Regions from separate parts of the Shewanella sp. Sh95 genome, predicted to be linked through region 2. Evidence: predicted binding sites of a transcription regulator. Region 2 holds the regulator's gene; each other region holds the start of a gene.
The links. Region 2 encodes sigma-54, which starts transcription at its own class of promoters, with help from an activator protein. Its sites were predicted from a motif close to GTTGGCACGNNNNTNGNNT; they were not measured.
Positions count from the first base shown of each region.

Region 1: AEA42_RS21385 (TorF family putative porin) is a predicted target of sigma-54. The motif match lies at 1,153-1,171, and genes of this name have one in related genera.
Region 3: AEA42_RS10705 (superinfection exclusion B family protein) is a predicted target of sigma-54. The motif match lies at 1,049-1,067, and genes of this name have one in related genera.
Region 4: AEA42_RS08185 (flagellar hook-length control protein FliK) is a predicted target of sigma-54. The motif match lies at 1,252-1,270, and genes of this name have one in related genera.

Region 1 covers NZ_LGYY01000277.1:1,091-3,298, forward strand. The annotation lists gene rimK (30S ribosomal protein S6--L-glutamate ligase) at 1-323, shown strand, start outside; gene AEA42_RS21385 (TorF family putative porin) at 369-1,061, opposite strand; gene AEA42_RS21390 (HU family DNA-binding protein) at 1,350-1,673, opposite strand; gene AEA42_RS21395 (response regulator) at 1,770-2,208, opposite strand, start outside.
Region 2 covers NZ_LGYY01000201.1:3,929-6,136, forward strand. The annotation lists gene ptsN (PTS IIA-like nitrogen regulatory protein PtsN) at 1-29, opposite strand, end outside; gene hpf (ribosome hibernation promoting factor) at 32-319, opposite strand; gene AEA42_RS14560 (RNA polymerase factor sigma-54) at 348-1,823, opposite strand; gene lptB (LPS export ABC transporter ATP-binding protein) at 1,930-2,208, opposite strand, start outside.
Region 3 covers NZ_LGYY01000146.1:51,388-53,595, reverse strand. The annotation lists gene AEA42_RS21810 (DUF3149 domain-containing protein) at 144-275, shown strand; gene AEA42_RS10705 (superinfection exclusion B family protein) at 396-1,007, opposite strand; gene AEA42_RS10700 (ATP-binding protein) at 1,177-2,208, shown strand, end outside.
Region 4 covers NZ_LGYY01000109.1:44,678-46,885, forward strand. The annotation lists gene fliI (flagellar protein export ATPase FliI) at 1-739, shown strand, start outside; gene fliJ (flagellar export protein FliJ) at 751-1,197, shown strand; gene AEA42_RS08185 (flagellar hook-length control protein FliK) at 1,357-2,208, shown strand, end outside.

The sequences.
Region 1 (2,208 bases), on a different contig from region 2:
ATAAAGTGGTGGCCTCGATGAAGCGTCAGGGGCCAGAGGGCGATTTTCGTTCAAACTTACACTTAGGCGGCTGTGGTGAAAAAGTGAAAATTACGCCAGAAGAGCGCAAGATGGCCGTTGCCGCTGTTAAAGCGATGGGATTAGTCGTTGCAGGCGTGGATATTTTACGTTCGAATCGTGGCCCGTTGATCCTTGAGGTTAACTCAGCTCCTGGTATCGAAGGTATTGAGCAAACTACGGGTATTTCGGTAACTGAGCCTATTGTGGAATATATTGAGAAAATGGTGTTAGCGCGTAAGTCGAATCGGGCGGTGATCGCTTAATAAAATACGCCGCGATTAACGCGGCGTGTTTCTTAGTTCTTTATTTTATAAATCAAAACTATAGGAATAACCTAAAGCGATTTTAGCATCGTCATCAGCCAGATCAGTATCTGATACCATAAAAGAGACTGTGCCCATGCTGGTATCTGCACTAAGTGTTAGGTTGTAATCGGCATAGTTATCCTCACCAAACCAAGCTTCAACCACATCTCCTGTGGAGTAGCCATAGTGGAATGACAGGCTAAGTTTCTCGGTTAAAGGGAAAGATGCTGTGGCGGCAAGATAACTCATATCTTTGTTATCGAGTGGTTCCGCCGCTACGTCATCACCCGCATTGATCACGTGGGAATAACTAAGTTCGACCCACTTCCAGGTAATAGCCCCGTGGAGCTCACCAAAATCGATGCTGCCTTCGGCATCGGGGTAGGCATAATAGAGATAGCCAAAATCATAGCTGAGATCGTCGGTGATGTTGCCACCGTAACCAGCATAGAGGTCTAACTCGTAGCTAGTGTCATTGCCAAAATCGACATTTGATGCCCACGTACCCGCATAAAATCCTGAGTCATGACTGTAGTCAAGACCGCCTTGGATCGCCACCGCATCATTGGTTTGAGTCACTCCGCGCCATAGATAGTTTGATGTGCCGCCAATATTGCCGGATACCGCCGCAAAGACGTTAGTGGTTAGTAATAATCCCGTCGATAATGCCAAAACGCTGTACAGTGATTTTCTCATACTCATCCCCTCGATTGACTTATTTATCGATTCACTCATGCCACTTAAATACGGCGGCATTGGTGCATCATGGTTTTTTCTGATAAGGGAGTTGCTAATCACATGCCATTATTTGAACATCTTTAAAAACAACTGGTTACATAATTTATGTTAATTAAATGTTTTAAAGCGCTCAAAAATGGAGCGGTGGACGCACTGTGTTTGTGCAAAAAATCATCTTTTATGCTTTCGTGAGGGAAAAAAAACGCCTCACAGAGGAGGCGTTTTATAAAATCAATGTCGAGCGAATTAGTTCACACTATCACGCAAGGTTTTACCCGCTTTAAACTTAGGCACAGTGGCTTCAGCGATCTGGATTTCTTTGCCCGTTTGTGGGTTACGACCAGTACGAGCTGCACGAGTCGCTGTTTCAAAGGAGCCAAATCCGACGATAGAGATTTTGTCACCGTTTTTCATTGATTCAGTAATCGCCGCTTCGAAAGATTTCAATGCTCGTGCTGCTTCAGCTTTGGTGATATCGGCATTTTCTGCAATTTTGGCGATAAGTTCAGTTTTGTTCATTTTTATTGTCTCTTCTTTCCGTAGATTTATGTAAGTCAGCGAGCCTAACATGCCACAAGGTTAAAGCGTTGGAAAGCTCTTTGCTGCGGGCTTGTGTCATCGAAGTAACAAAATTGGAGGGTATTTGCGCCATTCGTGACTTAGGTTTTATTCTTCGAGCAACTGATATAAGAGTTGCTTAACCAATTTGGGTTCGAAGGGCTTGTCGCATAGGGCATTCACCCCTGCCTGAGATACATTACTTAAATGTGTATCGTTAGCCTCAGACGAGACCATTAAAATAGGCACGTGGGATTGTTGACTTTCATTGCGGATAAATTGCGTTAATGCCAGTCCATCAACGCTGGGCATATTGTAATCAGTGATAATTAAATCAAACATATTATGACGCATTAACTCAATGGCTTGCGCACCATCTTCTGCTTCGGTAATCAGTTTTATCCCCAAATTACCAATAGTTCGCTTGATCACATTACGTGCCATGCGACTGTCATCAACCACAAGCACGCGTACATCGTGCACATCGAAGTGGCTTAAGTCGAGTTCATCGTGGCTGAGCAAATCGATGGTCGCATTTAGCGCCTTG
Region 2 (2,208 bases):
TCCGGCCGCAGTATGGTACGAAGTTCCATTGCTAGTGTTTTGTTAACTTCTCTTTGTGTTTAATAACCTGACGATCAAGTTTATCAATCAGGACGTCTATGGCAGCATACATATCTGCATGCTCTGAAGTCGCGAAGACTTCACCACCGGTGAGGTTGATTCTCGCTTCGGCAATCTGTTGCATTTTCTCAACATTGAGCACAACGTGCACATTATTGATCTGTTCGAAATGACGTTCAAGTTTTGAAAACTTTTCCTCAACATATGCCCGTAACGATTCAGTAATCTCGATATGGTGTCCACTTAGGTTTATTTGCATAGAAACGTCCTCCGATACTCACAATAGGCTATAAACTTTTACGCTGATTGGAAGGGGGAATAAGCATCGCTTCTCGGTACTTCGCAATGGTTCTGCGCGCAACGTTAATTCCCTGTTCTGCCAGAAGTTGAGCCATCTTGCTGTCGCTTAATGGTTTTTTCTGGTTTTCCGCTGCAACCAGTTTCTTAATGAAAGCTCTGATTGCTGTGGATGAGCACTCACCGCCATCATCCGTCCCGACGTGGCTTGAGAAGAAATATTTTAGTTCAAAAAGTCCTTTTGGGGTATGCATGTATTTTTGTGTGGTCACCCGTGAAATGGTGGACTCATGCATCTCTACCGCCTCGGCGATATCGTTTAGGACCATAGGTTTCATGGCTTCTTCACCGTATTCGAAGAAACCCTGTTGGTATTGCACTATGCAGTTTGCCACCTTGAGCAGCGTTTCGTTACGGCTTTCAAGGCTTTTGATAAACCACTTGGCTTCTTGCAAATGACCACGAATAAATTGGCTATCTGCTTGATTTTTTGAGCTACGCGCCATGGCTGCATATTGCTGATTTACGTTGATTTTTGGCATGCAGTCAGGGTTTAATTCGACCACCCAACGGCCGTTTTTCTTCGACACCGATACATCGGGGATCACATATTCTTCATCGACAGGGGTGATGAGTAAACCGGGACGAGGGTTCAAGGTTTGGATCAGCGCAATACTGTCCCTTAACTCGTCCTCTTTCAGTTTGGTCTTACGCATTAACAGCCTAAAGTCGCGAGCGGCGATCAGATCTAAATGATCTTTGATCAGCATGCGGGCGTTTTCGATGTGAGGGGTATCAGGCGAAAAATGAGATAGCTGGATCAGTAAACATTCGCTTAAATCCCTTGCCGCGACACCAACGGGGTCGAAATGTTGAATACGCTTGAGCACGGCTTCAACTTCGTCGAGTTCAATCTCGGGATTGCCCATGGCTTCGAGGATATCTTCAGTGCTTTGAGTGAGATAACCTTGATCGTCAATGGCATCAATAATCGCGGTGGCAATGGCTAAATCGGTTTCAGAGAAGGGTGTGAGGTTTTTTTGCCATTCTAAATGTTCGTACAACCCCTCGCTAGTTTCCCCTTGGAAGGGCATGTCATCTTCACGGCTGGCGCCAGAACCTGAGTTTGGCGATGCGGTAAAGACTTCATCCCAAGTGGTATCCATGGGTAACTCTTCGGGCAGAGATTCTTTGGTCAGCGACTCGGCAATGTCCACGGTGGAATTATCTTGTTCCTGTGGCTGGGCAGTCGTTTCGCTAAAGTCGGTATCGGCGATATCTTGCTTACGTTCGCTAGGCGCGTCAAATTGCTCCTCTTCCAGCTCGAGAAGAGGATTAGAGTCTAAGGCTTGCTGGATTTCTTGTTGCAGTTCCAATGACGACAGTTGCAGCAGGCGAATGGCCTGCTGAAGTTGTGGCGTCATGGTTAACTGTTGACCCAGTTTGAGCTGGAGTGACGCTTTCATGTTACCGCTGATCCCTAGGTTATTATTGTGAGTTTAGGTCGCTTGATATCATATGGATGGAGCCTAGCGCTCTCAAATTCAAGGCTTATTAGCTTTGTTTTAGTAACTATAGCCTGAATTGTTCACCTAAGTACACAGCCCTAACTTGCTGATTGTCTAAGATCTCTGCGGGTGTGCCCTCGGCAATAAGATTACCGTGACTCACAATGTAAGCATGTTCACAGACGTCTAAGGTCTCGCGCACATTGTGGTCAGTGATCAGTACTCCAAGGCCTCGGCTCTTAAGCTGCTCGATAATTTTCTTGATATCGATAACGGAGATCGGATCAACGCCCGCAAAGGGCTCATCAAGCAGAATAAACTTGGGGTTGGCCGCTAAGGCGCG
Region 3 (2,208 bases), on a different contig from region 2:
GCTAAATTTGAAGTAGATCACAGGGTTAATCTTTGGTTACAAGATTGTTTTAGGACGTCGATTTTTTATTGATCAGGATCAGTATTTGCTGACAGTAAGAGCGCTAGTGTATGGATGACTTCACAAGAAAGAGGATTTCAATCATGGCATTTTGGTTAGATTTAATGTTCGGTAACCCAATTGGTTTACTTTCAATGATCGTTATCTTTAGCACTATAGGGATAATTTCTTATATCACTTGGATGTTTATCGTGAAGTCAGCGCAACAATCGTAGTTTTTGCTTCCAAATTGTTATTCTGTTCATTGTAGCTTGTAAAAATTGCACGTTGTTATGGGGGTTCCATTAACCCCCATTTTTTATGCCTGTAATTTCGCGTTAGAGCCAACGCTACACTTAAGCTGCGTGTTTACGGTTTTGTACTAAGCCATTGAGAAACTGCGGGCGCGCTTTAATCAGATGTTGCATTTCTTCTTCACTTGGTTCCCCTGCAGGTAAACGTAAAACGCCCCGATTTAAGTAGATACGTGCTTTCATCGAAATTTTATAGTCTGCTGTGGGCCCTTGGATTGCGTAATGACGTTCATTACCTAAACATTCGAGGATACAGGCACTGAGCAAACTTTTGACCGCGGGTTCGTTTTGCGGCAATGTCAAAATAGTGGCTCCTTGCAAAAAGAATTCTCGTAATAATGCTCGCTCTGCACGATCCAGCAAATTAACTTTTGCTTCAATGGTCTCGGTGATGCGCTTATCACTTAAATGACGAATCGACTCATCTAATCCCAAGTTCAATAACTGAGTTAAAAAATACGCGATCGAGATAATAAGTCCAAGCCCGACAAAATGTGCGTGCTCGGGTACAAACTTATCCAGTGCCAGCAAAGTAAGAATATTTGACGGCATCGCCAATAAAACTGCACAACTCACCATTAGCCACAGCATAACCCGAAACATTACCTTCTTAGGGTTAAACAACTTCACTGAATCGAATTTGAGTTTAATCATAGTGTTATCCCAGTGACAAAAAATTGAACTTAGCCAAGACCAAGCAAGTTTGATGCCATTGCTTTATTCAATATTGAGGGATTTTTCACTGGGATAACATGCGAAATTTTTTAAGCTTGAGTCTATGCTTATAAGCATCCAACTTGCTATCAGATAAAGATTATTTAAGATGCTGACATTCTTCAGTCAATTTATAAAAAGCCCGATTGGTAGGCACCTCACCTTGTCAATTGTGCTATTCAGCTCCTTAATCACACTAATGACGACAGCCTACCAACTCATTAGCGATTATCGTGGCGATGTTAGTCGGATTGATCGGGTATTTTCTAATATCGAGAAAGCTAACCTGGATGTATTAGCCGCAAGTATTTGGGTAATAGATGAAAGACTGATTAACACCCAACTAAATGGTCTCATCCAACTACCTGATATTAACTACATTTCAATCAAAGATGATAGTGGTCAATCGTGGAACGGAGGAACCCCAAAACCAACTCATACTTTAAATAAAATCTTTCCTCTGGTGTATAAATCACCGACCGACAATATCAACGTTGGTACTTTAGAAGTACAAGTAGACATGGATGCCATTTATGACCGCCTTTACGATAAAGCCATCCTTATTTTACTCTCCAATGGCATAAAAACCTTCTTAGTCGCTGGATTTATTCTATTTTTAGTCTGGTACAACATCACTAAACATCTCGATAAACTCAGTAAATACTGCAAACGGATTAACTTAGACGCGGACTTCGAACCCCTTCAATTTGAACGTAAGGAGAAAATCGATGAGTTTAAACAAGTTGCTGATGCGATTAACAGCATGCAAGGGCAACTTCGCAGCTCATTTGAAGCACTGAAAAGTTCTAAAGCAGAGTTACAAACAGCATTAGAAGATAGAGAGCGTTTACTGAAACTCGAACGTAGTTATAAGGAAGAACTAGCAAGACAAGTTAAAGAGCGAACCCAAGAGTTAGAGCAATCCTTAGCCGCTCTAAAGCGCGCACAGCAGGTGTTAGTTGAACAGGAAAAAATGGCCGCCTTAGGAGGATTAGTGTCTGGTGTGGCGCACGAAATTAATACCCCCATTGGTATTTGCTTAACGGCGGCCAGCGCACAATTAAATCATATAGAAGAACTCATTGAGCTTATCCATAGTGAGCACGCGACACTCGACGAAATCAATGCGATTTTGGACGAG
Region 4 (2,208 bases), on a different contig from region 2:
TGGTCGCGAAGTTAAAGAATTTATTGAAGAAATCCTTGGTGAAAAGGGCAGAGCACGCTCCGTTGTGGTGGCTGCGCCCGCCGATACTTCACCATTAATGCGCCTTCGCGCCTGTGAAACCTCGACTCGTATCGCCGAGTATTTTCGGGATTTAGGCTATAACGTATTGTTATTAATGGACAGCTTGACTCGTTATGCCCAGGCGCAGCGGGAGATTGCTCTGGCCGTAGGTGAGCCACCGGCGACGAAAGGTTACCCACCTTCGGTATTTGCGAAATTGCCGCGTTTGGTTGAGCGGGCGGGCAATGGTGGTCCCGGACAAGGTTCTATCACCGCATTTTATACTGTACTGACCGAGGGCGATGACCAACAGGATCCGATTGCCGATGCATCTCGGGCTATCCTCGACGGCCATATTGTGCTCTCCCGTGCATTAGCTGATTCCGGGCACTATCCCGCAATCGATATTGAGGCTTCCATTAGCCGTGTGGCCCCAATGGTTATTTCGAACGAGCACTTAGAAGCCATGCGCCGCGTTAAACAGACCTATTCCCTTTATCAGCAGAATAAGGATCTGATTTCGATTGGGGCCTATGCCCAAGGCAGCGATCCGCGAATCGATAACGCCATACGCCTGCAACCTGCGATGAATGCCTTCTTACGACAAACCATGCGTGATGCCTTTAGTTTTGCCGATAGCCAAGTCATGCTTGGGCAACTCGCGGCGCAATGTAAATAATCGAGACTGTTATGGCGAATGCCGATCCGTTATTACTGGTGTTAAAATTAGCCCTCGATGCAGAGGAACAGGCTGCGTTGTTGCTAAAGTCGGCGCAATTAGAGTGTCAGAAGCGTCAAAATCAGTTGGATGCACTCAACAATTATCGCTTGGACTACATGAAGCAGATGCAGTCTCAGCAGGGACAAGCCATCAGCGCCAGCCATTATCACCAATTCCACCGTTTCATTCGGCAAATCGATGAGGCCATTGCCCAGCAAAATCGTGTGGTCGCCGATGGTGAGAAACAGAAAAATTATCGTCAGCAACATTGGCTCGATAAGCAAAAGAAACGCAAGGCGGTTGAATTGCTCTTAGATAATAAAGAGAAAAAACGCCAAGCTCTTGAGTTGAAAAAAGAGCAAAAGATGACCGATGAATTTGCCTCTCAGCAGTTTTTTCGCCGCAATAAGCCCTAACCCAAGCTCGCCATTGCGTGTGTAAGTTGTTTCTTCGACATGTAATCCTCACTTATTGGCACTTTATTTGCTTGCTTTATGCCATAGATGGCCAAAGTCGCATAAATTGACGTTTGCCCGCACGTTTTTATGTCTTCGGGTGAATGTTTAGGAGCTGATATGCAACAAATGAACAATATCCTATTAGCGTCAAGCGCGAAAAATAGCGCTAGCTCAAGTAAAGCATTTACTCAAGATACTAATAGTGAAGACTTTTCTGCAGCGTTAGCTTCAGTCACATCCGTATCTTCCCCCTCGACTAAAACCTCTGTGTCTCAGGATGTGGCCGTCAAATCTGCCAAAGCGGAAGCCAGCACTGATGATACCAAAACTGATGATGAAGCCGATATCAACTTGATTTTCGCCCAGATTGGTATGGCAAATGAGATGAAGAAAGCGGCAGCGCCGGGCGAGTCTTTGCCGCTTGAGGCTGATATCACGGCAACGGATGATGCCGATGCCGACTCATCCTCGTTATTAGTCGATGATCAATCTCAGACCGACAGCTCTATTGTTGACGGTACTTTTTCCGATGAAATGGCTAAGTTCGCTCAGTCCACTAACACTGGCCTTGGCGATAACAAACTGAAGGTTAGTACTGAATCAGAAGACTCTGGGGCTGTCGCTCCAAAGGTGGCCGGACAAAATACTGCGCAAGCCGCCGCACAGTTATTACAACAGCAAGCCTCACAACAGAACGCCGTTGATGCTGAAAGTGTAGAACAACCGATTCAAGCTGCTGATGTCACTGATACTGAGAGTGTAGAGCCACAGATTCCAGCTGCTGATGTCGATGCTTTGGTTGCGGCCGTAACTGTTGCGGAAGCGGATAGTCAAGGCACCTCTGTTGATGAGCCGCATTTGATTGATGATGCAGCGTTACTTACAGGTCTGCGCAGTGAAAAGTTCGTTAAACCGCCCGAAAATCATATTTTACCCATTGAGGGTGAGCCCGTATTAGGGGGAAAAGAG